DNA from 3 places in the Lentimicrobium sp. L6 genome. Region 2 is predicted to be linked to each of the others. Evidence: riboswitches for the same ligand, from Rfam matches in the RefSeq annotation. Region 2 holds a riboswitch; each other region holds the start of a gene.
What was found. Region 2 has a riboswitch for cobalamin ahead of HNS38_RS00770 (T9SS type A sorting domain-containing protein). Riboswitches for the same ligand answer to the same signal wherever they lie in the genome.
Positions count from the first base shown of each region.

Region 1: linked by a shared signal. The riboswitch ahead of HNS38_RS02010 (diphthine--ammonia ligase) and the one ahead of HNS38_RS00770 (T9SS type A sorting domain-containing protein) in region 2 are both predicted to bind cobalamin.
Region 3: linked by a shared signal. The riboswitch ahead of HNS38_RS18165 (diphthine--ammonia ligase) and the one ahead of HNS38_RS00770 (T9SS type A sorting domain-containing protein) in region 2 are both predicted to bind cobalamin.

Region 1 covers NZ_JABKCA010000004.1:69,549-80,610, forward strand. The annotation lists gene HNS38_RS02000 (SPOR domain-containing protein) at 1-5,188, shown strand, start outside; gene HNS38_RS02005 (ABC transporter substrate-binding protein) at 5,191-6,324, opposite strand; gene HNS38_RS02010 (diphthine--ammonia ligase) at 6,324-7,022, opposite strand; cobalamin riboswitch at 7,275-7,468, opposite strand; gene HNS38_RS02015 (TonB-dependent receptor domain-containing protein) at 7,587-9,890, shown strand; gene HNS38_RS02020 (sensor histidine kinase) at 9,893-10,867, shown strand; gene HNS38_RS02025 (LytTR family DNA-binding domain-containing protein) at 10,864-11,062, shown strand, end outside.
Region 2 covers NZ_JABKCA010000002.1:26,656-37,717, reverse strand. The annotation lists gene HNS38_RS00790 (penicillin acylase family protein) at 1-1,008, opposite strand, end outside; gene HNS38_RS00785 (hypothetical protein) at 1,135-1,557, shown strand; gene HNS38_RS00780 (MBOAT family protein) at 1,663-3,093, shown strand; gene HNS38_RS00775 (hypothetical protein) at 3,093-4,376, shown strand; cobalamin riboswitch at 4,508-4,685, shown strand; gene HNS38_RS00770 (T9SS type A sorting domain-containing protein) at 4,805-7,228, shown strand; gene HNS38_RS00765 (TonB-dependent siderophore receptor) at 7,228-9,456, shown strand; gene HNS38_RS00760 (YncE family protein) at 9,818-10,912, shown strand; gene HNS38_RS00755 (MFS transporter) at 10,987-11,062, shown strand, end outside.
Region 3 covers NZ_JABKCA010000097.1:2,778-13,839, forward strand. The annotation lists gene HNS38_RS18155 (HAD hydrolase-like protein) at 1-241, shown strand, start outside; gene HNS38_RS18160 (ABC transporter substrate-binding protein) at 291-1,421, opposite strand; gene HNS38_RS18165 (diphthine--ammonia ligase) at 1,421-2,119, opposite strand; cobalamin riboswitch at 2,206-2,401, opposite strand; gene HNS38_RS18170 (threonine/serine dehydratase) at 2,393-3,328, opposite strand; gene HNS38_RS18175 (DEAD/DEAH box helicase) at 3,421-4,533, opposite strand; gene HNS38_RS18180 (Crp/Fnr family transcriptional regulator) at 4,714-5,382, opposite strand; gene hcp (hydroxylamine reductase) at 5,527-7,179, shown strand; gene HNS38_RS18190 (ZIP family metal transporter) at 7,342-8,112, opposite strand; gene HNS38_RS18195 (hypothetical protein) at 8,498-10,582, opposite strand; gene fabG (3-oxoacyl-[acyl-carrier-protein] reductase) at 11,061-11,062, opposite strand, start outside.

The DNA.
Region 1 (11,062 bases), on a different contig from region 2:
TTATCAAGCTTTTAAATTGGAATCTGAAACCCCTCAGCTAGAAATTGTTGCATTATCTGCTGAATTCGAATCTTATATTCCTACTAAGGAAGTAAAAGAAGATTTAATAACTGAAACGACTGCTTTTTCGAATAATCCATCGAAAAAGTTAGAGGAATATTTAATTGTTTTAGAACAACAACAACCTAGTATTCTGGTTTTAATCGGAGAGAAAGAAGGCCATATAGAGGAAATGATTAAGTCTTTTGAACAACTAGAGGATGCTGAAAAATCGGAGGCATTACAAGCCGTCAACCAGGAGCAAGAAGAATTAAATAACTATCAAAATGCAAAAGCTTGGTCGGACAAGATGATTGCGAAAACAAGAAGTGATCTTCAAAATACTCAGATGTCTAGTGTAGATCCTGATGAGAAATTTGAGGCCTATCAAGCCATGGCTCTGGAGCTGGAAAAGGGATATGATTTTTCTAAAAACACCTTTAACTCGGATGAACTAAACCTCCAGAATAATCAATCCATTACCACGACTGAAACTTCCTCGTCAACTCTTAAAGCTACAACATCTATTTATATATTAAATTCCAATGGAGAAATAGCCAAACAAATTATTGATAGTGACCATTTAATACCTTCCTCTCAATTGAATTTTAGTGCAGGAAACGAAGATTTTTTAAGGGCTCAAAGCCTACAAATGATTGCTGCAGTAAGAAAACAAAATAAGCTAAATTCATTTGGACAAAGAAAATTGCAAAACCGAATTTCTACATTAGAAACCGAATCTCAACAGAGCTTTACAAAAGCTAATCAGTTGTTAGTTTCTACAAAAAATGCACCGGTTTCTACACAGCAAGATTTATTGGCTCAAACCAATAAAGAGTTTAATAATCTTCAAAATAAAGTAACAGAAATCAAAACATTAAATCTCGTAGATCAACAATTAGAATCAGCAAATAACGATGCCGCTCGGATTTCTGTGAAGATGACGCAACAATTTGAATTGTTGGAAACAGAGTTGAAGAATAAAAAATTCAATAATATAGAACAGATATATATAGGAATAGAAAGAGACTATAATAATTATAAGGTGATTACAGATTTTTCTAGTGATTTCAATATGGAAACAGGAGCGCTGATCAAACCAGTTACAACTTCTTCTGTTTTAATTCCGACATATCAAATTACTTCTCAAGGTGATCTAGTTAAGTCTTTCGGTCAAGCTTCAGAGGATTGGAATAATGTTGAAGAGTTTATGGAGGATGCCAATAATAGTGAAGTTCAGCAGAATTTAGTATTGTCACCAAATGTAGATCTGAGTTCTAGCGAGGAGAGATTCACTAGGATTTTTAGCCCTTCCACACAAAAGGAGGCAGAGAATCTATATATCATAAAACCCAGATTTAATTCTTTTGTTCAGAGCTCAACTAATTCCTTAATTCAAAACTCTTTAAACCAAATTAATTCATTGGTAGGAGAAACAGAATTTCTTTTGGCTAAGAGAAATCAAGTAAACCAATATTATTTGAAACAATTAGAGGAGGCCAATAAATTCGAGCAACAGAGTATTACTAAAATTTCTTCTGCTAATTTGTCTACTCCTGAAATAGCTGAAGCCAATAGCTTGAGTTTAGAGAGTAAGAAAGGTTTTTATAAAGCTTCGGTTGCTGCCTCATTCATTAAGCAATACGACCAGCAAATTGTTCAACAAAGTTTATTACTCGATGAAGCAGCAGAAACTGTTCAGACCATGCAAAGTGATTTGGATAATAATTTACCAGATGAAGCTTTACTTAAAAACGTCCAGCTTCAAAGAAAAATGGCCGCATTAAACAAGACAGAAATTGATGACAGTGCTTATAATTTCTTCGTTAATGAATTGTTTGTTCCAATTCCTGAGATTTTCAGCGAAAGTGAGAATCAAGAATTTTTAATCACTAATGGGCAGGTACAAAGAAATGATCAGGTCATTTTGAATCAGTTCTTCTATCAGAATACACCTCAGGTAGGAGTGGATATTTTAGAGTTACCATCATTAAGTATTGGTAAACCAGATATTATTGAAGAAGAAACAAAACACACAACAGAAGTATTAGCTACCTATTCTTCAAATAATCCTACCACGACCCATCCATCTTTGAATATCCCAAATACTACTAATAGCAAATCCAATGGTAACGAAACCTCTAGTGTTAATGGTTCTGGCTCTGTTTCAACAGGCTTAGTGATATCTAACCCTGTAGAGAATACTTCAGAAGGTATTGTAAAAGATATCAATTTAAAAGCTATCAATGCTAAAGAATTTAAAACTGACGATGATATTAGAGATGCTTTAGGTAGCTTAAATTTGTATGCTCAAGCCCATATGACAGAGGTTGATTTGATGCAAAAACGATTGGCTATTTCAGCTGAGAATAAACTAAATACTAGTAATAAATATAGTTTGCAATTAGAGACACTAAATGATCCTATATCAAGAAGGCCAGTGAATGATTCAGCTAAATCGTACCTATATCAAGCTTTAGCATTAAAAGCAGTTTCCGATGAGTATCAAACTTATTTAGATGGAGAGCGAAATATTCAAGATCAAATCACTCAATATTCTTTTGACATTGAAAAAGATTTAGAGAAGAATAATTTGAATGCAGCAACTGTTAAGTTTGAGAAAATGCAAACAGAAATATCTTCATTTGGAGAAGAGCCAGAAATCAAACTTTTAGATATTCAATTGCAATTGATCGGGCAGATAAATTCTTCAAAAATAAAGATGGATTCTGCTTTCGCTTTGTCTATGGATTTAGCCAATCAATCGGTAAAATTATTGAGTGAAGCATCCGAAGAGAGACAAGAAGCTGAAGGAAAAAGAAATGCTTTCAAGAGGAGGGAAGCCCTAAAAGCTGCGGAATCAAAAGAAATTGAAGCTACCAAAATACAAAATGAGTCTGAAAAAGCATTGGCATTCGGAAATAGTATGCATGAAGAACATCAGATATTTTTGTCACTAGCAAGTATAGAAGCCGAAGTGAACGCCTTATCTAAAGCCCCAGTGCAGCAAAGTCAGATGGTGGTGAATCAGGAATTGGTTTTCGAAGGTATTGATAATAGAAAGAGCGAAGTTTTGGGAAGACCAATGAATACAGCCATTTCTCAAGTAACTGAGCCTAATACTAACAAAAATCCGTTAGGTACTAATGATGATCTTCATGTTTATGAACGTGAAAATTTTAAAGCAGAAATGTTAACTGAAGAATTAGAACTAATCAAGAGAGAAATTGCTCTTTTGGTTCAATCTCAAAACACAAACTTAACACCTAAAGAGGCTTATTTGGTCGAAAAGAAAGTGGATATTCTTCGTCAAAAAGCTGATAGTTTGGAATATGAAGCCAATAGAGTATTCGATTTGGCAGATCGCATCCTTGAAACACTTTCTGAAGAAGAACAGAAGGAAGCTAAGAAATCGAATCGTGATTTTAACAGTTATTTGAGTGATCTAAAAGATAAGATTGAAGTTTTATTATCAGAGGCCAGTTCTTTAAAGCAAAGAGCACAACGTTCCAATAATATTCAAACCCGAGAAGATTTGTTTCAGCAAGCCAAGGATAAAGAAGAAGTGGCTATGTATTTGATTTTGGAGGAATTTGAGGTGATAGCTCAAAAAAATAAAACCAGGTATCGAAAAAATCAATTGTTATTGGAGCAGCTTATGATGGATTTAGCCAGCACCAAGGAACGTGAATTAATGAGAAATATATTTGCTCAAATAGATGATTATTTTGCCCAGGCTCAACTTAAAAGAGCGAAAGCCAATCAACCAGGAATATCATTTAGTTTAAAAAAGGTTTTATTACAAGATGCCTATTCCTTAGAAATGAAAGCACTTGACTTGCAACAGCAAACTAAAACGATGTTAGAAAAACATGATATGAAAAGTATGATGGCTTATCAAGTGGTCACTGAAGAGGAACAAGAGTTGGCTAAAAACAACTTGGTAGTTAATCCATTACGAAATGAAGGAGAAGCTGCCATATCGAAGAATAATATAGTTCCTAGTGATATTCCACCATCTCAAATCACTATTAAATCTCAAGGTACTAATCTCATTAAAGAAGATGCTGAGGAGTCCATCGCAAATAATAGCGGTGTTAATTCCCAAGTTCAGAAGCCTCCTATAAATTCTCAAGAAAGTATTTCTGCAGGACAAGAAGTGGAGTATATCTCCTCAGTAGATGATGGGATTGTTTATAGGGTTCAGTTTACAGCATTAAAAGAGTTGAAAAACGAGTCTTTCTTCAATAGAGTAAGTGATATCAGTGCTGAAAAAGTAACAGGAACAGATTTTATTAGATATTTCTCAGGTAATTTCAATGAGATGGACGCAGCAATTATCAGAAGAAATGCATTACGTTCTTCAGGTTACCAAGATGCTTTTATTCGTTCTTGGAAAAATGGAGAAGCAGTAACATTATTGAGTTTACGAGAGGATGAGGGAAGTACTGATTCACCAATAAATTCTGTTGCAGCAGTAAGAAGAACCAGCGTTGGGAATATTGATTTTTCAGCTACTAACATATCGTCTCTACCAGGTGTTTATTATACTGTTCAAGTGGGAGTTTATAGTCGTCCGCGTACTAGTGCCATGATTTTTGGAATCAAACCATTATATCATAAGCGAATGCAAAATGGTTATTGGATTTATTATTCTGGTATCTTTAATAGTATTGCGGATGCCACTGTCAAAAAGGACGAAATAGTAGAGCAAGGAGTGAAAGACGCATTTGTGGTAGCATTTAGTAATGGGAATTCTGTTGGTTTAGCTGAAGCTCGTCAGCAAATCAATAGAGGAGTAGATTCTCCGAATGATGAAGATATTGTCATTCTCGAGGATGCTAGTTTGCAGATTGATAACCAGTGGGATATGAGTCAACAAGCAAGAATAATTTCTAATTCTAAACTGGAATATAAAGTTCAAGTTGGAGTTTATTCTAATCCTATTGATTTGAATTGGATTGCCTCTCAGTTAGATGGGAATTATTCTGTAGTGTCTTATCAGAATTCAAATAGGAAATATGTATATACCATTGGCGATTTCTCTAATGACAGTGATGCTAGAATTCTTCTAAAAGAAGTTCAAGAAATTGTTCCTGATGCGTTTTTAGTTGGTTTCCAGAATGGTGATAAAAAATATATCAGATAATATTAATATCTAACTTTATCGAAATAATACAAGTTTTCTGGTTCATTACTGTGAAATATTTTTATCAGATCTTCTAAAACTATATCAGGTCTAAAACTTGCTGTTTCCCAATAATCATTTGCTCCATTTTCGTTCATTCTGTTATGGTAGGAATAAACTTTATGCTTTTTTACGGCATTAAGTGATTGATATTTTGGTTTGGCAAATAACCCAAGTCTATCTTCACTAGAAGCACCAGTATACATCCAAATATCTGCTTTAGATGCTTGGTGCATTAATACCTCAAAATCCAGCATCAAACTTCCAGATGTGGAATCATCGCGCATTAAATATTGCCCTGAGGCATCGTCAATAAGTTGGGCCATATAGCTTTTCCCACCAGCTGAATACCAGATGCCTTGGTATTCTGAACCATTAAATACAATAGGTTGTTTATCGAAAGTCATAAACTCCTTTTGTTTTATATAATTGCTCTTAACCTCTTGGAATAATGCTGTTGCTTTTTCTTCCTCATTAAAGAATGAGGCCAATAATATCATCCATTCTGCTTTTCCAAGAGGATGGTTTTCTTGCCAATCATACATCAAGACAGGAGTCATTTTCATTTGAATCATTTTCTCATAATCTGGACTTAATTTATCCCAACCACTACCTATAACCAAATCAGGTTGCAGCATTATCATTTTTTCCATATTGATTTGTATGCTTTTACCAATATCTTCAATTTCGCCTGATTTCACACGATTTAAAATGTCTTCATTATAGATAAGAAATGGGTCGCTAACCCCTTTAATATTTGCCGATAGATCCAGTAAATTCATCAGGCCAACCATTGGAGATGAAAGAGCGACTACTTTTTTAGGAATATCTTTGATAATAAAAGAGTATTCTGGATTCTTTACACTTTTATGATGCCCCGCATGTGGAATATAATATTCCATGTTTAAATTTTCATTACTCCACGGATTTAGAATCAGTATCTTTTTATAAGATTTATAATATTCTATTTGAAAATATTCTGCATATTCTGGAGTGAAAATAGACTCTGGTTTTTCGTTTTTTTGTTCTTTATCAGTTTGACAAGAACTGGCTAGTAGTAATAGAATACTGAAAAGAAAATATATTATGTTTTTCATCATGAGTTTTTTAGTGATATGGGACAAAACCAAAATTCGGAGCTGATTTCTGGATTATCATTAGGGTATTTTTTCAAGATAGATTCTTCTGATTTGACTTCTAAAGGAAATTTAAAATAGGGTGTATCAATTACGAAAGTATGAAATTCTCCATTTTCCCCACATGGATCTACATCTACTGGAAGTTCTTTTATTAATTCTTTGGTAATGATTTCTCCTACAAAATACTTGGATAATTTAGAGGCATCCACAGCGGAAATCATGGTTTTATATCCTTGATCAATAAAATCTAATATCAAAGTTTTAGTATCTCTTTTCCATAAAGGAAAAACCGCATTAAATCCTATTTTCTGGAGTTGGTTTTCTCTATATTGTCTTAAGTCCTCTAAGAAAATATCACCGAAAATAGAATCCTCAATTCCTTTTAATTTTGCTTCTCGCATCAGGGATGTCAAGTGCTTTTCATAGGTTCCCATATCAGGGAGCTCTGGAAGTTCTAAAAATGTGATAGGTAACCCTACGGATTTTGCCTGTTCCAACATAAGACTTTCGTGAATTCCATGCATACTCACACGACGGTTTTCTTTGGCTATAGAAGTCATTAAAAAAGAAATATCATATTCCTTTTTCATTAAAACTTCTCCCAATGCAAAAGCAGAATCTTTTCCTCCGCTCCAATTAAAAATGGCTTTTTTCATTTATAGTTTTAACCTCTTTTTAAATCAAACAGTCTTTTTTCTATCTATTTATGATTTTTTTCCTTTGCCCCAGCCCTAAAGGGCGGTCAAAAAATCAGACTCCCTTTAGGGTAAGGGCAAAACTGATTTTGCTTCAAATCATATCAATACTGTTTGTATTAATCAACAATTGTATTCTTTTAACTATGGTATAAAAAATGAAAAATAAATCAGAAATTATCGTCTTTATTCGTCGCCTTTTCACCGAAAGCTGAACATGTAAACTATCATTTCAGGTATTCTGACTCGTCCAACTTCATTTCCTTCCCATTCAAAAGCGAATAGTGGATGTGGGTGAATCAAGCGCAATAGCACTTGGGACTTACAGCAGCGGGAACTGTTCCTGATTTCCACAGGATTCCCTGAAACTTGAGGCAAAAGTACATAAAATATGTATTTAAGATGAATAAATTAAGACCCAATGAGTATTGCCGAAATGCTTTTTATATAATATTTGCTGTCGTTCAGCTAAAATTTGTACTGCACTGATGTCATATCATCTTCTTTTGCAATAAAAGAAAATAGATGAAAAATACCATCCTCATCATAAGCTGTCTCATCATATCAATAGTCGGTTTTGCACAAAAAAATATTTCTGGAAAAATAGTTGGAAAGGAAACCAAAACGGAGCTCCCTTTTGCTAATTTACTATTAAGCCAAAACGATACCAGCAAGGTATATGGTATCATTTCAGAATTGGATGGAAGTTTTAAATTCCAAAAAATTCCTAGAGGAGTCTATCAACTCAAAATATCTGTTATTGGTTACGAAACTCTTGTTGTGGATGCTATTTCAGTTGCAGATAAAAATGTAAAAATGGGATCTATCAAGTTGGCCAGTTCGTCTTATGAGTTGCAAGAATTTAATGTGGTTGCTGAGCAAAGCCATATCGAGACCAAAGCAGGTAAAAAGGTCATTAATGTGGGAGAGGATATTGTTAACTCCGGAGGTTCAGCTGTTGAGGTGTTGAGTATGGCGCCATCAGTAGAAGTTGGAGTGGGAGGAGCCATCAGCATTAGAGGCGACAGTGATGTTATGGTTTTAATTAATGGAAGAATAACAGCATTATCGTTTATTGGTGCTGGGAATGCCTTAAAGCAAATTCCAGCTTCTAGCATTGAGAAAATAGAAATTATCACAAATGCTGGAGCAGAGCATGGCCCCGATGGTATGGGAGGTATGATAAATGTGATTCTTAAAAAAGAAAAGAGCAATGGTTGGGAATTCACCTCAGGAGGAAACTTAAGATATGCCCCGTTTTCAGGTTCTGTAAATGCAGGATTGGCCTATAAAAAAGATAAATTGGGATTCAATTTTAATTATAGTCTAGAAACAGAAAACGATATAGTTGAAAACACTGAAAAAAGAGATTACCTCACATTTGTAGACCAAAACAAAAGCATACTGAGCAAGTCAGAGGATAAGATAAAGGGCATTACTAATTTTTTAATTGGCGGGGCTTCCTATGCTTTTAATGATTCCACCTCACTCGAATTGAATTTATTCTATGAAAATGGGAATCATTCTGGAAATACAGAAAGCTCCTACGACATTGAGAAAACTGATGGTAGTTTATCTCATTCAAAAGTAAGTAGCAAACATGATGGAGGAGAGTCGTTTAGTGGTTTTGAAGCCAGTTTTATGAAACATTTTAAAAACGACTCAGAACTCTCCATCTTCGGAACTTTAGGTACAGGGAACTTCTATAATAATATAGAAAACAATAATTTACAAGCAGATATTCCGGTGATAAGCTCCTCAAAAAGTGACAGTAGGTTTTTTGAAAGTGAGATGGGTGTAGAATATCAATGGCCAGTATTCGATTTTCTAAGTTTTCATATGGGTGGTGAGGCCAGTTTAATGAAGTTTAATGTGGACCAAAAAACAATTCTTGAAGAAGAAATAAAACTTAAAGATTATCAATTTAATCAAGATAAATACGCTGTATATGCCATAAGTAACTGGAACCTTGCTTTTTTTGAACTAGGTTTAGGAGCACGATTAGAATCCTATAAAAGCCTTGGCGAGCAAAAAGATGGAACTTCATTTACTCAAAATTATCAAAATATTTACCCTAATATTCAATTGGCCACTGGATTTGGTGGAGCTAAAGTAGAACAAGGCATTATGTTTTCATATTCAAAAAGAATCAATAGGCCAGAATATGAGCAATTAAACCCTACTATCGATTATAGTGACCCATTAAACCTGGTAAAAGGAAATCCAGATTTGGAACCTGAGTTTGCCCATGTTTTAGAACTTTCCCATGAGTTGAGTGTCAGTGACATTACTTTATTCACCACACTATTTCATAGGGTAACGACGAATGTCATTCAGGAAAAGAAAGAAATATTAGAGGATAACGTAATATTAACAAGCTATGTGAACGAGTCCAATAGAACCAATTCTGGAGTAGAGCTGTATTTAAAATACGATGTGTTTGGCTGGCTCGATTTAACCAATGATTTTTCTATTTACAAAAAGTCATTTCTAATAAAAGAAGGAGAGATTGGAAATAAAGATGGAGTCAATTGGCATAATAAAACCATATGTAATATCAAACCTGGAGGAGGCTGGAAAATGCAATTACAAGGGAAATATATTGGAAAATCTAATAGTCTTTATTATACCTATGACCCTTACTATACCTTAAATATTGGTGTTAATAAAGATGTTTTAAAAGGAAAAGCCAAGCTTAGTTTAAGTGTGAAAGATGTTTTCAATAGCACCAAACTTGTATCTAAAGGTCAACAAGAAGATTTTATTATTTACAATACAACCAAGTATAATACGAGAATGATTATCTTGGGTTTTTTTATTAATATTTAGTAATGGAGAAAATAGATTTTAAAAATAAGGCCTTTTTGTTTCATGTCATTTTTTGGCTTGGATTCTGGTTAATTGAAGTGGTTAGGGGAGAAGAGGATGAGACTCTATTCGAAATAATGATGTATAGTGCTGTTTCTGTGTTAACTATTGCAACTGTAGTAACCTTAAATACAAAAGTTTTAATACCGAGGTTTTTATATAAAGGACAATATGTTATTTATTTTGCATTACTCCTTTTAGTGGTGAGTCCTATTTTTTCAATACTTTACTATTTCGATGAAATTCCTTTAAATCATATTCTTCCAGAGGTAATTGAGAACTTGGTTTATATTGCTGGACTTTCTTCTGTATGGCTTATCCTAGACCAATTAAGGTTAAGGGAAGAGTTAGCTGTTAAAGAAAAGGAGAATATTGCAGCCAATTTAAAATTTTTGAAAGCACAAACTAATCCCCACTTTCTATTCAATGTACTCAATAATATCAACTTTTTGATTGAAAAAGATGGTGAAAAAGCACAAGAGGTTCTGCAGTTATTGTCAGATTTACTGCGCTATCAATTATATGAAACCAATACTGAAATGATTGCTTTGGAGAAAGAAATAAATCATTTACAAAATTATTTGGAATTGGAGAAGCTAAGGATGGGAGACCGATTGCAGTTAAATAGTGAATTTCCTCAATTGATGAATTCCTATAATATCGCACCATTTCTATTATTACCTATTATTGAAAACTCTTTTAAACATGGTGCTTCAGCAGATAAGTGTATCATAAATATTAGCTGCACTTTAAACAATAATCGATTAAACCTGAAAGTTAGTAATCCTATGAGTACCATCGAATCTGCCAAGAATAATGGTGGAATTGGCATTCAAAACTTAAAACAGAGATTGGAATTAATCTATCCAAATCAATATGTATATGAATATAAAGAGGAGGATGGTTTGTTTAATGTTCACTTAATTCTTGACTTATGAAATGTATTGTAGTTGACGACGAGCCTATTGCTTTAGCTGGGATGGCAGACTTTGTGGAAAGAACACCATTTTTATCATTGGTTTCTGCATGTAAAAATGCAATGGAAGCTTTACAAGTCATATCAGAAGGACAAGTGGAATTAGTTTTTCTAGATATCAATATGCCTCAATTAACTGGAGTTGACATGTTGGAAT
Region 2 (11,062 bases):
ATAAATATAGCTAGCTGGATTTCCAATGGATTCTAATTGCACATAATCCATATTATCAAATGGGAAAATAGTCAAACCCCAAGCCAAATGATCGTTATGGCCAATAATACCAAAAGGAACAGTTGGCAAGAAATGTCCATAAAACTCATAACCCGGATATTCAAGATAGGCTTCATACCATATAGCTGGCTGACTGAACCCTACATGAGTATCATTGGACAATATGGCTTTTCCAGATTTTGTTTTACGACCTGATAATACCCATGCATTACTTCCTTCCCAAAGTGGCAATCCCATTTCATTCATCGAATGCTCTAGCTGCTCCATCATTAATTGATTCACATAGGCTTGCTTTTTATCTAAATTTGGGATAAAATCCTCAGAAAAATCAACTAAATACTCTGGCCCAAGATCAGTATTAATAAAATTCAAAAGTAAATCTTCATTCTGTGCGAAAGAAAACCCAAGAGCAGTCAAGTACAAACTGCCATACATATCTTCAACGGCAAAAGGTTCCGGCTTAAAACCTATCAATTGAAATTCTACCGGCAACCTATCTTCAGCAATAAAAGCATTTATTCCTTCCAAATATGAATAAGTGGCCGCATGATACTCGGCATTTCGATTTTGATAATAATGTTTTTCAGCAGCTTCTTTTGCTAATTCATTTAATCCTAAAGTGAGAAAGTATTTATCTGTGGAAATTAAAGAGGAGCCAAATATTTCAGAGGCTCTTCCTTGAACCAATCTCCTATAAAGCTCCATTTGAAACAGTCGCTCCTGCACCTGAACATATCCCAAGGTGAAATAAGCATCTCTCTGATTTTGGGCATAGATATGTGGGATTCCATATTCATCAAATACCACTTCTGCTTTTTCTTCCAGTTCTTGCAATACTATTTCTCCGCTATACTTAGGGCTTTGATAATCCAGATAAAACCAGAGGGCTCCAAATAACAAAATTAGAATAATAACTATGACTAATAATAAACGTTTAAGGATTTTCATAAGATTAAATTTTCAAAAGGTAAAGATAGGAAACCAATTAAAACATGACCAATTAACAAATATTTCAAAATTATTTAAAAAACCATCCTATTTTTCAGTATTTTAGCTTTATCAAAAACAAAATGAATGAAAAGGTTAATTATCGTCTTTGCTTTAGCAATGGGAATATTGATGGCATGCGACAAAAACAATGATGAAGAAGAAATTGTAAGAGGAGAAATTAAAGACACTAGCTCACAAGCAGAAGATCTGAAATTTCTTTCCGATTTATTTATAGAAATTTCTAGTATTTCTGCCTCTGTTTCTTGCACCAACTCCGAAGACTGGAAGCTTGTAGCTTATGGTCAAAAGGCTTGTGGTGGCCCAGTTGGTTTTATGGCTTATCATCAGAAAATTGATGAAAACGCTTTTCTAAGCAAAGTCAAATTCTATACCCATCAACAAGATCTGTATAATATAAAATGGGGGATTATATCTGATTGCACCATTCCTCCTGAGCCAAGTGATATCATTTGTGAGGATGGATTACCTGTTTTTCTTTATCACTAATCTATTAATATGATGAAGATATTTAAATTCACAAACACTTTTTTCTTTTCATAGTTCAACCTTCATTTTTTTTAGCTTTGTGCCATCAAATTTGAAATCGATCAAATGGTATTTAGTAGCAGCCTATTCCTTTTATACTTTCTACCTGTTTTTTTGTTGTTATATCACCTCTTCAAAAACAACAATTATAAAAACTGGGTCATCCTATTTGCTAGCATTTTCTTTTATGCTTGGGGGGCACCCGTTTTTGTATTTGTAGTTATAGGTTCTGTTATTCTTGATTATTATATCATCAATAACATGTACCACTCCCCTAACTCAATACATCGAAAATACTTATTGGCATTATCCATTTCTATAAATGTTGGCCTCCTACTCTATTTTAAATATGCCAACTTCTTTGTGGAGAATTTGGACTTCGTCCTCCATTCTATGGGTTTCGAGAACCTCCAATGGACACAAGTGGCCTTACCCATAGGCATTTCTTTCTATACTTTTCAAACACTAACTTATTCTATCGATGTCTTTAGAGGTGTTCACAAACCTCTTAAGAATCCCATCCAATATCTAGTTTATATTATGCTATTTCCTCAAATGATTGCAGGACCTATTGTGAGGTTCAATCAAATTGCGGATCAGATAGAGAATCGCCAGCATTTAGAGACCTTAGACAACAAGTTATTGGGATTTTTTAGATTTTGTATTGGGCTAGCGAAAAAAGTTTTAATAGCTAATGTATTAGGAGCACAAGCCGACCAAGCTTTTGCTTTGGCAGATGGAGAATTAACAAGCTCAGCTGCCTGGATAGGAATAATAGCCTATACCTTCCAAATCTATTTTGACTTTTCTGGGTATTCCGATATGGCCATTGGACTTGGTAGAATCATGGGCTTCAAATTTCCTGAAAACTTTAATAATCCCTATACCTCACAAAGCATAACTGAATTTTGGCGTAGATGGCACATCACCCTAGGAAGTTGGATGCGCGATTATCTATATATTCCATTGGGGGGAAGTAGAGTATCCTCAAAAAAAAGACTCTATTTTAATCTTTGGCTGGTATTTTTAATCTCTGGTCTCTGGCATGGTGCAGCATGGAATTTTGTGATCTGGGGGGCTTTCCATGGCTTCTTCTTAATTCTTGATAAGCTATTCCTACTTAAGTTCAGTAAAAAGGTAGGTAAATATCCAAGTATCATTCTCACTTTTTTTATAACCATCATTGGTTGGGTTATATTTAGATCTGAGAGCTTTAATCAAATAAAATATTTCTTAAGAAGTTTATTTAAATTCGACTTTTCAGTCCCCACAAAAACCTCATCAGAATTTTGGTTCATATTAGTAATTGCAGTCTTATTTTCGTTTATTACACTCTTAAAAACAGGCAAAAAATGGGAGAATAAAGTATTCTTTTCTGAGCAATACAGTACATCGAGGTATTTCATTTCTATAATTCTAGCCATATTAAGCTTAGCCATCTGCCTTAGCGCCATCACCAGCAGTGATTTTAATCCATTTATATATTTTAGGTTCTAATGAAAAACAAGACGAAAAATATAGGAATTATCATCATCATTTTAGCTTTAACGCTTCCTCTTTTGCAGTATTATACTCAAAAGGTTTTTGTTAAGCCTCTAGAAGGAAGCTATACCCTCAAGCAAAAACCAGTGTTTATAATTCAAGATTGGTTTTCTGGGGAATTCCAAAATAAATATGATACCTTCTTTAATGACCATTTTGGCTTTAGGAGTTCGTTTGTAAGGCTTTATAATCAACTGCAATATAGTTTATTCAATAAAGTAAGTGCTCAAAACGTAATCATTGGAAAGAACGACTATCTATATGAACAACAATATATCGACTCCTATTTTGGAACTAATTTTATAGGTGAAAAGAAAATTAATTCTAGAATTAATAAACTATTAGCTATTCAAGAAGAATTAAAGAAGCATCAAACCCAATTAATAATAGTAATTGCACCAGGAAAGGGTTTCTTTTATCCTGAATTCATTCCTGATTCCATGAACAAAGAAAGAAGCATCACAAATTATGAAGTTTATACTTCTATCTTAACTAAGTCCAATATTCCATTTATCGATTTTAATGCTGCTTTCTTAAATATGAAAGATGGCTCTGAAATAGTTCTTTATCCAAAAACAGGAATTCATTGGAGTCAAGGAAGCATGCCTCTGATAGTTGATTCAATCCTCAGAAAAATGGAATTGGTTTTGAATAAGAACTTAGTTGATGTTCAAATTGACGATATTAGCAAGTCTTTTATTGCTGACAAACAAGATAGCGACATTGAAAAAGCTTTAAACTTAGGCCTACCTGTTCCTATTCCATTAATGACCTATCCCCAAATAAGCTTTAAAGATGAATCGGCTTATAAGCCTAAAGTAATAAGTATTGCAGATAGTTTTTTCTGGCAATTATATCGTTTAGGTATTCATCAAAAGGCATTTAGTCATGGTGAGTTTTGGTATTATAATCAACAGATTTTTATCGACAAACTACAGATGACAGATGAAGTAAAGAATATCAATTATTCCGAAGCAATAAGAAAAGCTGACATCCTGCTGCTTTTCACCACTGAAGCGAACCTTGACAGATTCCCCTTTGGTTTTATCGAATCTTTTGAACATGCAAGTCAAAATTACATAAACTTGGAGAAAGACATTAGAGCCATGATGAAACAGATTCAATCTGATAAAAAATGGTTTGAAAAAATCCAAGAAAAAGCAAAATCTAGAGGAATCACAGTAGATTCTATGTTATATCTTGATGCTAAATTCATGATAGATCAGAAATACAAATAACTATTAATCAACAACCTGTTCATCTGTACTTACTATTTTATCATTTTTCAGAATTTAACATTCCACCTCAACTAATATTTCTACTTTTGCAGCGAAATTGGTTCCAGCTTATACCAATTTGACTTTATGAAATTCCATATCGTTAAAATGGTATTATCGGATTAATAGGGAATCAGGTGTAAATCCTGAACAGTTCCCGCTGCTGTAAGCTCCATATATTTCGTGGAAAATATGCCACTGGTTCGCAACCGGGAAGGCTTCCACAGAATGGAGTAAGTCAGAAGACCTGCCAACAGATAAAGATTTGAGTGCTTTCGGTGAAAAAGCTAATCATCTGCTGGTTTCCTACACTAGCCGATTGCTTCCTTCAAAGCCTGCCCTCATCTTTTTCAGTTTCTACTGTTTTTGCGAAATAAATAAACAATAAAATGAGCCAGTCAATTATTAAATTTGCAACTCTAATCCTCCTATTCAGCTTTAACTTGCTGGGTCAGGCACAGTATGTGTCGGAAATTATTGATTACAAACCTGCTCCAGGACAATTTACTAACGATGGTGCATTTGGCTCTCCGTATGCTGCACAAAGCATTATTGGAGGAACAAGCGGATTGGTTTCTTTGGGCGCATTTGGCGGTCATATTATTGTAAAAATGGAAGAAAGTGTAGAAAACCATCCCAACAATCCATTTGGAATTGATTTTACCATATTCACCAATGCTTTGCCTGATTGGAGCGAAGCAGCAATGGTAGAAGTCATGAAAGATGAGAATAATAATGGACTGGCTGATGACCAATGGTATCTTTTGGCAGGGAGCGACTATTATTTGAACCAAAGTCAAATGGATTATGCTGTCACTTATTTCAATCCCAATGAAAACTCAGCTACCGATGTACTTTGGGTGGACAGCAATCAAGATTCTGGATACGTTTATAAAAACAGTTTCCACCAACAAAGCTATTACCCATCTCCGATCTTATTCCCTAGTATAAACCAAGAACTTTACACTCTACAAGGCATGAAAGTTGAAGGTGATATTGACCTCTCCACTCCATCCATGATAAAATCTTACGAAAGATACTTTGGCTTTGCAGATAACAGAACCAGAGGCAGCCAACCCTATGACATTCCTGATAATCCTTATACCAGCGACTTAGAAAATTCAGGTGGCGATGCCATGGATATCAGTTGGGCCAGAGATGAAAATGGAAACAGAGTAGCGCTTGACCATATAGATTTTATTAAAATCACCAATGCCATGAATACTTCCATGGGAGGATTGGGGGAAGCTTCCACTGAGATTTCCGGTATTATAGACGTCAGCCCTAATAGCGCTATCACTGGGGAGATCAATTTATTAGCCTTGTCGGATATGCCAAAAACAATAACAATAAACAGGAGCTTACAAGCAGAAGCCATTCATTTTATTTCTGGTATTCCGGCAGCAAGTCAAAATATCATTTGGAACTCCTCAAATACCAATATCGCCACAGTAGATGCCAATGGACTCATTCAGACTCATCAAGCTGGCCTTACCATTATCACTGCAAAAGTTCAAAATCAGGAGTATATTTCGAATAGTTTCGAGATTCTCGTTTCGGAGCCCTCCTCCATCGAAATCATATTAGAATCACAGAGCATTCATTCACAAAGTCAAATTGAAATAAATGCTATCATTAAAGATCAAAATAACGAAGCTATTTTAGGATTAGAAACACTATGGCATGCTAAAAATCCCGAATTATTAGAAATCTTTGAAAGAAACAATGAAACCTATATCAAAGGATTAGAGGAGGGTAATACCTATATCTATGCTCAGGCTGAAGGTTTTCCTCAAATTATTGATTCATTAGCCATACAAATATTAGCAGAAAGCCACAGTAAGAAGGTATATATCACTATCCAAACCGATGACCATAATATACTTTCTCGGCAAGCAGTTAATATTGACCATTTTGACCTTAACCCTTATGTAGATAATGCAGCTCAAGATTACGGAATCGGTAGTGTAGAAAATATAAGTCTAGCCCATGCCATAGCTTCTATTTTTGAAAGCACTGGACTTGGAGAGGATTTTAAATTTAAGGACGACGAAATAGTAGATGGCGCTCTTTACTTATGGAAAGTTCCAGAAGAAGAACATTCAAGTTTAAATTACTACTATGGCTACGGTGGAAACCATAGCGACGATAGTAAATCCAGAACATGGATTATAAAACTAAATGATGATCATTTTGCTAGGAATATGCATCAAATCGAAATACAAGATGAAGATGAAATTCTAATCTATCATGTGCCAGATTCCAGAGAGGAATGGACCATCAATCAAATAACACTAAGCACCTACACCTCAAAACCTGACGAACTCATTACAACTCATTTCATGGAAGAGCGGTGTCAATTCTATGAATCAGGAATTGTAGAATTATTGGAAAGAAAGCCCATTGCAAATGCATTGCTATCATTAAATGAAGAAAGCTTGGTCAATGACGGTCAACAAGTCTCAACTAATTCTGATGGAGAAGCTGAGTTTAGCATCAACATCCTTGGTCAACACCTAATTTCCATAGGAGCACATAAAGCACAAATCATTATTTCCGATGCCACTGGAATTGAAGAACTCAATCCACTCCATTTTACTATTTACCCCAATCCTTTTGAGGATCTTATCCATATAGAATCCTCAGAAAACAATGATATTGATCTTCTGAAAATCTATAATCATCAAGGTCAATTGGTAAAAGAGGTAAAAGAGGCAAAACGAGTAAATCTGGGAGAACTTAAGAGCGGAGTCTATTTAATTCAAGTTTATAGCAAAGGTAATTCCTTCTCCAAAACCATCATCAAAAGATAATGGCTGGGCAAACACTTCTTCATTCTTGGTGGCACTTTGCGAAATCCTTTGTGTTTCTTCGTGGCAAAGCTATTATACAGAGTTTCACAAAGAAGATTATTTATATTTGCACAGAATTATTCTCATTTATTATTGTTGAAATCCACCCCATTGAAAGATTAGATTATACCAATACCTCTGCTTTGAAAATAATAAATATCACAGCTTATAATAGAAGACTATTCTTTAAAATTTTTGCTTTTCTTTCTGTCTCTCTTTTTTGGAGTCAAAATATCAATGCTCAAATCACCAAGGATACTTTTCAATTAAAAACAGTAGAAGTTAAAGCTCAAAAACCCATTGAAGAAGTAGCCATGAGCAAATCGAGGATAGACACCATGGCTTTACAAAGCTTGAGCTCAAAATCTCTATCGAGCCTCATGACGGCCAGCACTCCAGTATTCATAAAATCTTATGGAAGAGGCTCCTCCGCCACCGCTTCTTTTCGCGGAACGGCAGCTTCTCATACTCAAGTCAATTGGAATGGAATGAGTCTCAACTCACCCATGCGGGGCGATGTAGATTTCTCTCAGTTTCCTGTTTATTTTATCGATAGAGTAGAATTGCTTCATGGCGGAAGCTCTTTAAGTGCTGGAAGTGGTGCCTTAGGAGGAAGTATTAGTCTTGAAAACAAAGCAGATTGGAGTAATCGAATTTCAGTAAAATACATTCAACATATAGAGAGCTTTTCTACTTTTAAAGAATTTGCAGAATTGGCCTTGGGGAACTCTAAGTTTCAATCGAAAACTAGAGTTTTTCACGACCAATCAGAGAACGACTTTCCATTCTACAACTATGGAGTACTTCCATACAGAGACGATGTCCAGAAAAATGCGGATTATGAGAAATATGGTTTCCTACAAGAGTTTTATGGGAAATTGAAGAAAAATCATTTGCTCTCTTTAAAAATCTGGGGCCATCATAATTTCAGAAATCTTCCTCAGCTCATGTCTTACGAAGGCTATAACATCGAAGAGATTCAAACACCTGACAGTGTGGATTATCAAATATTCAACAGAATAGAATATCGAGAAGATGAGCAACTAAGAGCTATTGGAGCTTGGAAATACTACATAGGAGATTCAAGATGGGAATTCACAAGTGGTATCAACTATACAAAATTGCATTATTTTCGAAAATCAACAGAATTAGATAATAATTTCAATTCAATAAGTAAAGAAAAATCTAGTTTTAACCACTTGGAATATCAATATAAAGAAGAGGAGTCTCTACACTTTAAAACCTCTTTGGATGCAAATTTTCACCAAGTAGATATTTATGATTCTACCAAAAAAACGGGATATAAGGAAGAACGAGTAGAGTTGAGTTATCTGGCACAGCTCAATCTTCAAATCAACGAAAGAACATCAGCTTATGCCCTCCTCCGAAGCGAATATTATGATGATACTTTCGTTTTTCTCATTCCATCATTGGGTATTGAATATCAATTGGACCAAAAAGATATTTGGAGCATAAAATTTAATGCCAGTCGAAATTACCACAAACCTAACCTTAACGACTTATACTGGATTCCTGGCGGAAACCCAGACCTACTTCCCGAAGACGGGTATACCGCAGAACTGGGTTTAGGTTTTAAACAAGCCAAAAACAATTGGAATTTAGAATCAAACATCAATATCTATGCTTCTATAATTGAAAATTGGATAGTTTGGCATCCCTCTTCCACCGGTGCCATTTATTGGGAAGCAGATAATATTAAGAAAGTTTTTGCCCGAGGAGTCGAATGCACTTTAAAATACAATATGGATTTCTATAGAAATTGGAAACTAAAAACCATTGCCAATTACGCCCTTACCATAACCACCAATGAAAATGCTGTAGAATCTGTTGATGAAAGCAGAGGAAAACAATTAATCTATATTCCTCGTCATACCGCTAATTTAATGATAGGAGTGAATTACAAATCTTGGGAACTAAACATTGACAATTCCATCATTGGAAAAAGGTATACCACCAGCTCTAACGAATTATCAGATTTTGAAAAACCTCTTTTAGCTTATTCTTTAACAAATCTTAGCTTTGAAAAAGGATTTAATTGGAAAAAGCTCAAAGCCAGATTTGGTATTAGAGTTGAGAACATCTTTGACAGAGACTATATGACTGTATTATGGCGTGCAATGCCCGGAAGATATTATTCAGTAAATTTACAAATTGGATGGAGGAAATAGTATGAAGTTTAGAATAAGTAACATTTCAAAATTCTTTTTTGTTTTCCCTAACCCCACGGGGAGCAAAAAAGCATCTGATATAAGTAATCCTATTCTCATTGGTGAAGATGGACCTATTCATTCCTTTCTTAATAGGCAATCTATTTTTAATTGGGCTCCCATCTGGGTCGGGGCAAAACCAATTAAAAATGATTCAGCGAGAAGCTTCTTTTTCGATTGCCCCAACCCCAAGGGGAGCGAAAAAGCATCTGGTTTTAAAAATATTATTTTTCAATTATTAAGTTTAACATCATACTCTTTAATCAGTTTAAAAAACCTCAGCAATTTTCAGCTTTCTCCCCTTGGGGCCGGGGTAAAAAAGATGAAAATTGATTCAATTATAAACCTCTTTTTATTTTTATCTATTTACCTTCTTACAACCTCATGTCAAAAGGAACCAGTAGAAACCATTTATTTCAAATTAAATAATACATCTGGAGTATTTATTACAAACGAAGGAAATTTCATGTATGGAAATGCCTCTTTGAGTTTTTATGATATTGAGAAAAAACGGATTTATAATCACATTTTTTATGCTAGAAACTCAGCTCCTTTAGGAGATGTAGTTCAATCTATGGAAATTCATAACGGACAAGCCTTTATCGTAGTCAACAATAGCGGTAAGGTATATGTTGCGGATGCTAATACTTTAGAGTTTACAGCTAGCATTACTGGTTTAAACTCTCCTCGTTATATTCACTTTCTCAACGACCAAAAAGCTTACATTACAGATTTACATGCCAAAGCCATCACTATTGTTAATCCTAGTACTTATAAGAAAACTGGCAGCATTGATGTGAACAACAATAATCCTAATTACTACCAACACAGTACCGAACAAATGATTCAATATGAGAATTTGGTTTTTACGAATTGTTGGTCTTTTGATAATCAAATTTTAGTTATCGATAGCAATACTGATCAAGTTATAGATTCCATAGAAGTTCCGGCTCAACCCAGTAGCATGGTGATGGACAAGAATAATAAAATCTGGGTTTTATGCGATGGTGGATATGCCGAAAGTCCTTATGCACACGAAAGGCCAGCTCTAGTAAAAATTGATGCTCAAAGCTTAGAAATCGAAAAGCTTTTTCGATTTGATTTAGAAGACAACCCTTCCGAATTATGTATTAATGGAAGCCAAGACACGCTTTACTTCATCAATCGCCATGTATTTAGAATGACCACAGAGGAGCCTCAGTTTCCAGAAGTCCCTTTTGTAGAAAGTAGTTATACTGGAGTTTATGGAGGCTTTTATGGCTTGTCCATCCACCCCACCTCTTCACAAGTTTATATTGCAGATGCCATAGATTATCAACAAAACGGAATTATTTATAGATACCATCCTCAAGGTCATCTGTTGGATTCTTTTAAAGCTGGCGTGAACCCTGGAAGTTTTTGTTTTAAGATGGAATAAGCTTGAAGTCTTGAATTGGCATTTTTCTAAGCCAAGGAAAAACAGCATATTTGCAGCATATTTAGAACCAAACCATGAAGCTCAAATTTAATATTAAAGAAAAGCTAGAGATATTTCCTTTTGCGCAATTATACCTATCTCTCAGTATTA
Region 3 (11,062 bases), on a different contig from region 2:
TTTAGATGGTTCTAGAACCGATAAAATTGAGGTGATCCAATATGCTTTAGACCAAATTCCTCCTTTTGAAGAAGAAAGTATTCTCATGTTAGGAGATAGGGAGTTTGATATTGAGGGAGGTAACTTTCATGGCTTAAAAACGGCTTATGCACGTTGGGGTTATGGAGATGATAAGGTGGTTCTGAAATGCAAACCAGATTATATTTTGGACAAGCCTTTAGATTTGATAGTTAATTGTTAACAGCTAATAGTTAATAGTTGGCCAACAGTTTACTTCCAACTTCAATCAACTAATACTGTACTTTCTCAAAATAATACATACCTTTTGGTTCTGAGGAGTGGAAAATCTTATTTAAATCTTCCAAAACTATATCAGGCCTAAAGCTGGCTGTTTCCCAATAATCATTGGCTCCAAACGAGTTTACTCTTTTGTGATAGGAAAATACTCTGTGGTTTTTCACAGCAGACAGCGATTGATATTTAGGACTGGAAAATAAGTCTAATCTATCTTTACTTAAAGCTCCTGTATACATCCAAATATCTGCCTTTGATGCTTGACTCATCAATACTTCAAAGTCAAGCATTAAGCTTCCACTGGATGAATCTTGTTTCATTAGATATTGACCAGATGCATCAGCTATTAATTGAGCCATATAGCTTTTTCCACCAGCAGAATACCAAATACCTTGATACTCAGAGCCATTAAAAACTGTAGGTTGCTTGTCGAACTTTAATGACTCTTTCTGCTCGTTATACTTATTTTTAATTTCCTCAAAAATTGATATCGCATACTCCTCCCCATTAAAAAAAGAAGCCAATAATACCATCCATTCTGCTTTACCAAGAGGATGTTGTTCTTTCCAATCATACATCAATAGGGGAGTCATTTTCAGCTGAATCATTTTCTCATAATCGGCATTCAACTTATCCCAACCACTCCCAATCACTAAATCGGGCTGGAGTACCATCATCTTTTCCATATTGATTTGAATGGCTTTTCCTACATTTTCGATATCTCCAGATTTTACTTTTTCCAGAATTTCTTCATTATAAATCAGCTCAGGATCCGTAACTCCTTTTATGTGTTGATCTAATTGCAATAGATTCATCATTCCTACCATAGGAGATGATAAAGCTACTACTCTTTTAGGTATTTCCTTAATGACAAAAGAATGTTCCAAATTCTCTATATTCTTAGCCCCAGAATGAGGAATATAATACTCCATATTCAAACTCTCGTTTTCCCAAGGATTGAAGATGACAACCTTTTTATAGGTTTCGAAATATTCTATTCTAAAGAATTTCGCATATTCAGGATTGTAATTCCGAGTAGATTTTTCTTGAGTTTTCTCTAGGGACTCATTGCAGGAGGAGGCAGCTAAAAATAGGACGCTTAATAGAATATATAGTCTTGTTTTCATTATGAGTTTTTTAGTGAAATGGGACAAAACCAAAATTCGGAGCTGATTTCTGGATTATCATTATGGTATTTTTTTAGGATTGGTTTCTCTTTTTTTACTTCTAAAGGGAATTTAAAAAAAGGAGCATCAATGACGAAGCTATGGAATTCACCATTTTCCCCACAAGGATCCACGTTTTTAGGAAGTTCATTTATTAATTCTTTGGTGATGATTTCTCCCACAAAGTCCTTGGATAATTTAGAGGCATCCACAGCAGAAATCATGGTTTTATAACCTTGTTCAATAAAATCAAGAATCAAGGTTTTAGTATCTCTATTCCATAAAGGAAAAACGGCATTAAATCCTATTTTTTGGAGTTGATTTTCTCTGTATTTTCTAAGGTCTTCCAAAAAGATATCTCCAAAAATAGAATACTTAATTCCATTTAATTTGGCCTCTTGCATGAGTTTTGTCAGGTGCTTTTCATAGGTTTCCATATCTGGTGATTCTGGCAGTTCCAGAAAAGTGATAGGTAAACCTATAGCTTTGGCTTGTTCTAGCATGAGACTCTCATGAATTCCATGCATACTCACTCTTCTATTTTCCTTAGCAATGGAAGTCAACAGAAAAGAAATATCATATTCCTTATTCTTTAGTATTTCTCCCAAAACAAAAGCAGAATCTTTTCCTCCGCTCCAATTAAAAATGGCTTTTTTCATATTTTTATTATTATGATAGCCAGGTGATAAAATGAAAAATAAATCGGAAATGATCGTCTTTATTCGTCGCCTTTTCTCCCGAAAGCTGAATTATGAATTATGATTTCAGGTATTCTGACTCGTCCAACTTCATTTCCTTCCCATTCAATAAAGAATAGTGGATGTGGGTGAATCAAGCACTAAAAAGTACTTGGGACTTACAGCAGCGGGAACTGTTCCTGATTTTCACAGGATTCCCTGAAACTTGGGACAAATTTATGGAAAATAGATGGACTATTGAAAAAACTTTTCCAAATCCACATTTCCACCAGATAGTATTAAAGCCACTTTTTGATTTTTAAAGATTTCTTTATTCTTTAAAACAGCAGCAAAGGTAATAGCGGAGGACGGTTCCACAATAATCTTCATCCTTTCCCATATTAATCTCATCGCACTTTTAATCTCATCATCGTTGACGAGAAATATTTCTTCCACCTTATCACGAATTATAGGGAAGGTATGCTCTCCCAATGAGGTTCGAAGTCCATCAGCAATAGTTTGAGGATTTATAGAAGGATGGATTATACCATCCCTTATCGAGCGGAAAGCATCATCAGCACCTTCTGGCTCTGCGCCAAAAGCTAGGGTAGAGGGAGAGAAAAACTCACAGGCTAAAGCTGTTCCACTCATTAAACCACCTCCTCCAACGGGAGTAATAATGGCATCTGGTATAAGCTCCTCAAAAATCTCTTGGGCAGCAGTGGAATTCCCTAAGATCACTTGTGAATCATTATATGGGTGACAAGATGTAGCCCCTGATTTATCAATGAATGCAGCAGTAGTTGATTCTCGTGCTTCTAAAGTGGGCTCGCATTCTATAATGGTCGCTCCATAAGCTGCAACTGCATTTTTCTTCACCTGTGGTGCATTAGATGGCATAATGATAGTGGCTGGAATTCCAAGTATTTGAGCACTTAATGCCAAAGCAGAACCAAAATTACCAGAACTATGAGTTGCTACTCCTTTTTCTCGTTCTTCTATTGAAAGACTGAGTAATTTATGCATGGCACCTCTCATTTTAAATGCTCCGGCCTTTTGAAAGTTTTCGCATTTAAAGAAAAGCTCACAGCCAATGAGTTCATTAAGTAAATGAGACTTTAGGATGGGAGTACTATGGACTGAATTTTCTAGTATACTTTTTGCTTTAAGTAAAATGGATTTTGAGTACATTGCGATAAAATATTATTCAGCAAATTTGCTAAGAAATTAATGTTTAATATTTTCCATTTGATCGGTAATCTGTCACCTAACTTCAGTGCTGATTACCGCATCTGATTAAAAGTAATACCAAGTTTCTCAGAAATATAACGAATCTGTTTCAATTCTTTAGAGTTTACAATACAGTAGGAAAGTCCTTCGTTTCCAGCTCTTGCTGTTCTTCCAGCTCTATGTGTATAATAATCTATCTTATCAGGCATTTGATAATGAATGACATAAGCTAAATTGGCTACATCAATTCCTCGCGCTGCTAAGTCTGTTGCTACAAGAACTTTTAGACTTCCGTTTTTAAAGGCTCTCATGGCTTTGTCTCTTTCCTTTTGAAGTAAATCACCATGAATGGCATCCACCGGAACATTTCTAGCTTGTAATTGCTGTGCTAGTTTTTGAGTAGCAGCTTTTGTTTTACAGAAGATTAATCCTCTATTATCGCCTTGCTCGCCTAAGAAACGCATAAGGACATTCAGTTTCTCTAAATCTTCGCATACAATATATTGGTGCTCAATATGCTTATTAACCACATTCTTTCCACTCACTTCTATTTTAATAGCTGTCTCCGACATGTGCGTATTCACAATGTTTTTAATCTCGTGAGGCATAGTAGCAGAGAATAACCATTTGTTCTCCACTTTGGCTGAAAAGCTTAGGATTTCATCCAATTCATCTTTAAACCCCATGCTCATCATCTCATCGGCTTCGTCGAGAATAAGGGTTTTTACATGACTTAAGTCAAGGGCTTTTCTTTTTACCAAATCAATCAAACGACCAGGAGTAGCCACCACAATATGTGTAGGACGCTTCAAAGCTGATATTTGCTTTTCTATTTGAGGACCACCAAATACAGCTTCGGTGAAAATTTTGTCGGAATATTTGGTAAACTTAAATATCTGCTTGGCAATTTGCTGCCCTAATTCTCTTGTAGGACATAGAATGAGTCCTTGAATAACTTTTCTTTTAGGGTCTATCTTATGTAATAATGGAATACCAAAAGCAGCAGTTTTCCCTGTTCCTGTTTGAGCTTGTCCAACTAAGTCGGTGGTATTTTTAATGAGTACAGGAATGACTTGTCTTTGAATTTCCGAAGGCTTTACAATCTTCATCTCTGTCAATGCCTTAACTATGTCTTTCCTTACTCCTAATTCTGTGAAATTTTCCAATGTATCTTGTATTATTTTATGAACTGGCAAAGATACGCTTTATTAATGATAGAATTAAGAAATCATAGAATGATATAAACACTTGAATAATTAAGCTTTTCTGCTCAGGTATTTTGAGAAGATTTAGGTTCACATAGAATCACGAAACGGTTAACTGTTCATTATAAGCAGTTAACCAAGTTAATCCAAATACCCCTTCAAGCCCCGAACATCCAAAATCAATATTCTCTTTCCTTCCATTTGAATAATACCATCATGATTTAATTCATTAAAAGCTCTACTAAGAGAAGGTCTGGCAACTCCAAAAAGTTCAGCCAATTGACTTTGTGATTGAGGAAGGATAATTTCAGAATGACCGGCCTTAGTGTATTGCTTTAATAAAAAATGAGCAATTTTCCCTTTTATAGTTTTAAAACTGAGGAAGTTAATTTTACGAGTTAAGAACTGGGTTTGATTAGAGATGATATTCAGGAAGTTTTTTTGTAGTTGTTGGTGTTTAAGAAGTGATTCGAGAAAATGAGCCTTATTTATAGCTGCAATGATACAATCGGTCTTGGCCACTATAGAAACAGGGTAGAGGCTGTCCTGTCCAAAAAGAAATCCAGGAGCCAATAACCTCGGAGCTTTCATATCAGCCATCTTGATAGTTTTTCCATTAAAATCGGCCATTTCGCTTTTTACATCACCTTCAATCAGTATCAATTGTTGAATAACAGCCTCATTAGCAAATACTATGGGATTCCCTTTTTTGTAATTCTTATACTGAACTTGGATATCCTGTAGGCACTCTTCTTTTTCCTTATTAGTTAAGCTATGAAAAAGCTGGCATTGGCTGAATAAATCGAGCATGGATGTGTTTTTTTTACAAAAATATTAAAAAATATGGGTGGATGTAACATATGTTACAAATAAATAGGTATTGTAGTACTTAAATTTGCAGCGTTCAAAAGAACAGAAATAGAAAAATAAGTAAACAATATAAAATACAGAAAAATGAGCATGTTTTGTTATCAGTGTGAAGAAGCAGCCAAGGGAACAGGTTGCGAGATAAAAGGAGTTTGTGGAAAAACTGAAGAGGTTTCAAACTTACAAGATTTATTGATGTTCGTATCTAAAGGAGTTTCTATCCTTTCTAATTTAGGGCGCCTGAACAATATTAGTGTAGCCAAAGCTGACCAATTTGTTTTTGAAGCTTTATTTACAACCATTACCAATGCCAACTTCGATGAGAAAGCTATCATAGCAAAAATCAAAGAAGGTTTTGCTGTTCGTGAATTAGTGAAAGTTGAGTTAAGTGTGAGTGGAAATGCAGTTTCAACAGACCTTCACGAAAGCACTACTTGGATGGGTACTGAAGCGGAATTTGATGCTAAAGCATTAGAAGTAGGTGTATTAGCAGAGACTAATGAAGATATTCGTTCATTAAAAGAACTATTAATCTACGGATTAAAAGGAATGGCTGCTTATGCAGAGCACGCTTTTGCATTAGGTCATGTAAACGATGAGGTTTTTGCTTTTATGCACAAAGCAATGACTGCAAGTACTGAAGAACATACTGCTGATGAGTTGGTAGGATTGGTATTGGAATGTGGTAAATTTGGTGTTGATGTGATGGCTCTTTTAGATAAAGCTAATACTGAAACTTATGGTAATCCAGAAATCACAGAAGTAAATTTAGGTGTTAAAGGAAATCCAGGTATCTTAATTTCAGGTCATGACTTGAAAGACATGGAAACATTATTGCAGCAAACAGAAGGAACTGGTGTTGATGTTTATACACACAGTGAAATGCTTCCTGCTCACTATTATCCAGCATTCAAAAAGTACACACATTTTGTAGGAAACTATGGTAATGCTTGGTGGCAGCAAAAAGAAGAATTCACTACATTCAATGGTCCTATATTATTCACCACTAACTGTATTGTACCTCCTTCAAAAACTGCAACTTACGCTGATAAAATCTATACTACAGGTCAATCTGGTTTAACAGGTGCTACACATATCGCAGCTGATGAGAATGGAAACAAAGATTTCTCCGCTATTATTGAGCATGCTAAAAAATGTGAATCTCCAGTAGAAATTGAAACAGGAACTATTGTTGGTGGTTTCGCTCATAACCAAGTTATGGCTTTAGCTGATAAAGTAGTTGATGCTGTTAAAACTGGTGCTATCAAGAAGTTCTTCGTAATGGCCGGTTGTGATGGTCGTATGAAAGGAAGAGATTATTATACAGATTTTGCTAAAGAATTACCAACAGATACCGTTATTTTAACTGCAGGTTGTGCGAAATACCGATATAATAAATTACAATTAGGTGATATTGGTGGTATTCCAAGAGTTTTAGATGCAGGTCAGTGTAACGATTCTTATTCTTTAGCTGTTATCGCTCTTAAATTGAAAGAAGTATTCGAATTAAACGATATCAACGAATTGCCTATCGTTTATAATATCGCATGGTATGAGCAAAAAGCGGTTATCGTATTATTAGCACTTCTTTATTTAGGTGTTAAAGATATCCACCTAGGCCCAACCTTACCAGCTTTCCTTTCTCCAAATGTAGCCAATGTATTGGTGGAGAATTTTGGAATTTCTGGTATTTCTTCAGTAGAAGAAGATATGAATAAATTCATGGGGGTTCAAGCTTAATTGCTTAGCCTCATTTGATTAATAGCTTTGTTAATTTTAAAGCCCTGCTCTTTTAGAGTGGGGCTTTTGTGTTTTAATTCTATAAATTCCTTGTTTATTTTTCTTTGTGGAACTTAGAGATTTTTGTGTCACTTTGTGTTATAGCAATTAATTGACAATAATTTATGTCCAAATGGCAATTCCAGCCATAAGAAGGAAACCAAGAATAAGAATAGCAAATTTTCCCCAACGTTTTTTAGGTGCTTCAAAAACCTCATGGATAATATCCAGAACTGCTATATAAACAAATGTTCCTGCAGCTAAAGCATCAAATATAGCTTCGAACCATAAAGCTGTTCTGCTGCTATCAATTTGCGATAAAACTGAGCCGATGATGATTCCAATAGGAGTCATGATGGAAAAGAAGAGGATGGTTTTTATAAATAGTGATTTCTGAGTATTCGATTGAGCCATACTCACTCCCAAAGCAAAAGAAGCTGAGCCTTTATGAGCAATGATAGCAAAAAAGATGACTAATCCTGAAGCAAAGCTAGTTTCTAAGCCCAGCGACATTCCCGCAATGATGGAATGAATAGCTAATACTAAAAATAAAAGGGTAGGGAATTGATTAGTAGTTTTACCAATGGTTTCCAGCTTTTCTTCTCTCACCAATACTTTTTCGAGAAATAAAACAAAGATAAAACCAGCTCCAGCCATTAATGCGGGAAAAGGATAATCAATATTTAAGTTTAGATTTCCAAAGTTTTCTATGGAATCGGGGAGCATGTGCAATAAACCAGCACCTAGGAAAATCCCGCCTGCAAAAGCATTTCCAAACACCATATTTTCTTGGCCGCTTTTACTCAGCGCTCTTTTTAAAGGGAATAATCCTCCAAATACACCAGCCAAAATAATAAGAATTACCGTTATTGCCTTGAACCAAATGACCTCCATAATGCTGTTTTTCTCAAAGATAAGGAATTTATTGTCCCTTTTTTTTAATGAAAAGGATAAATTAATCTGGAGATTCCACCGAAGTAAGAAACAATGATCAGCTTTGCTAATTTTGTATATAATCAGTCAGGGCAGACTCATACGTATTATTAAAACTACAGATACAAGAAAACAGAGCGAACTTAGATAAAAGGCTAGCGCGGAAATGTTTTCCGTGCTAAAACATTAGCATTATAGAGTGTGTTTTAACCGCACCAAATCCGCGCTAGCTTTAGTAAAAAAATAAGAAAAATAAAAGTATGAGTTTGCCCTGTATAATCAGTGAGAATTTGTGTAAATCTGCGGATATACCAAACCCGTATAGTCAGTTGGACAGTACCTGATGTTAGTAAGAACCAAATCGCTTTCTAAGAACCCACTCGGTTCCCAATAATAAAACAAGGAGGAGGGCCAGCCATTTTAAATCGATGAAATTGATGATTTCTTGTGTGATGCTATACCTTTGGGCTGCATCGGGACTGTTTTTAAGTTGTTCGAGCAATGAAGAGGTTTGTGCTGGGAAATAAATACTCCCTCCACTCAAATCGGCCATTTGTTTTAAAAGCTCCATATTACTACCTGCTCTGGCTTGTTCCATATTCCAGGCATCAACAATAAATTTACCCTCCTCCAATAAAGTGGTATCAGGTAATTGGGCCTTAGCTTTAAAACTATAGGAACCAGCTGCTAGATAGCCGATGGGGGCGCTAAAACCATTTTCTTGAGGAGAGAACAGATAATCATATTCCTCGCCCAATTCGTTTTTAATTTGAAGAGAAACATCTCCTTCATTAATGGTTTCGAAGGCCTTATTATAAACTTGTGCTTCCCATTCTATCAGGTCAGTTTCATTATAAATACTTTGATATTGAATATTGAATCTGTCATCATAAACTCCTGTGAGTAGGTAGCGAGAAACTCTTTGTATAAGGCTGTTGAACTGCTCATGACTTCCTGTGGACTGATAATCATAGATTCTCCATTTCCAAAGACCTTCACCTGCTAAGAAGGCTCGCTTCAATTGTCCTTTGCTCCATAAACCCATTAATACTTCTCCCGATTCGAATCCTCTAATACTTTGCTGGAAAATCACATCGTTTTGGCTCACACTTTGCCATTTCACAAAAGGAACATAAAGAGGAGGGTAGGTTTTATAAATTCTAGCCCAGTTTTGAGGCATTTTAAAACTTGAGAAATCTTCTTTTGGTGCAAGCTCCGAATATTCAAATCCTGCCACTTGTTGATTGCTCTCCCACGGGAAATCATTTTTGGTCACCGATGGAATGTCACTAGAAGTGCTCCAGATATACCAAAGTGCTTTGTTCTTAAAATCAGCTTGCTCAAATATCCTTTTGCTTCTTTGGTCGAGTGAAGGGAGTCCATGTAATACAATTAACTGATAATCGCTGGTGGAGAATGGGTAATCACTTAAACTTTTAATATCTATCTCATAACCATCAACTTTTCGTAGTGCTGATGCCAAGGCACCTAAGTCTGGATGAGGGTTGTTGCCAAGAATTAGAATTTTATTTCCGCTTTCGAGACTCTGTATATAGAAACGTGATTGATTATTCTTGATGTTGTTCTCATTCTCTAATTCTGGAATCCGAACAGAATAAGATTGTAATCCACTTCCAGTTGCTTTTAATTCAAATCGTATTTCTTGATTGAAATTATCACTATTCAAGGTGATTTCTTTTTGTTGGAGCACTCGTCCAGCCTTTTCAACTCTCACTGTCAATTTCTCGCCAGAAAAACCTTCAGCTTGTACCACCACATCCACTGGAAACTTAGCATTCTGACGAATGACTTTATTATGGAAAATGGCATCAATATAGACATCTTTTTGTTTAGCAGTATCCCCAAAAATGATGGGGTAGATGGCTGTTGATTGATTCTCAGCATAATGTAAAGGGCTGATGCCTTGATTGTTTTGCCCATCACTTAACAGAATGATTCCGGTAAGAGGAAGCATGTAATATTTTTCTGAAGTGTATTTAAGAACTTGTCCAATATCACTTCTTTTGCCATCAAATTTAAAATTGATTTGTTCGTTTACCTGATGATGAAAGGAAAGAAAATCAAGTTCATATGTATCTGAAAGCTCTTGCTTGATTTCATCAATATTTCTTTGAATAGATTCACTTAGACTTGTGCTATCAGTCCCATTTAGCATAGATTCCGATTCATCTAAAGCCACAACAATAATAGGTTTTTGTAAATCTTTGGTTTCATTAAAGAAATAAGGATTAAGTAGGAGGAGGGCCAGAATTAAAATGACACAAAACCTCAAGAAGAAGAGTAGATAATTCAATGGTTTTGAGAAGCTCGAGTTGCGATAGTATAATAGCGCAGCAATGGCAATTGCCACTAATAATATGGGAATGATAAGCCATAAAGGCTGTTCAAAACTAATAGGTAAATCGTTCAAGGCTTCTCTTTGTATGATACATTAAAAAATTAAGGCTCTTATAGGGTATCAAATACAAACTCTTTTAATTTATGTTTATTGGATTAAATTTCTCTAAATCCTTAAGACACAATACTAAAAATGTAAAATATTTCATACCTCATAAGAGGCCTAAAGATACAATATTTTTTCTCTTTCTATTGATGCTAATGTTATGTGCATTCAATAAAATTAATTGAGGTGTTCAGATAATAACTTATGTTTAATGAAATTATCTAAATGTAACACTATGTATATTGTTTTTTTGTTTGCCCCAACCCTAAAGGGAGCAAAAAAACATCAGACAAAATCAAGTTTGATGTTCCAAATTTCAAAGTCATTAATAAGAAAGCGTCAAAGACAAGGCTTTCGCAGTTTTGAAAACCAAGGAGTTTACTTTTCGTAAACGACTGTTTTCAAAGCAAGAGTAACGCAGTATTTGGCGGTTTCTTGTAAAGACTT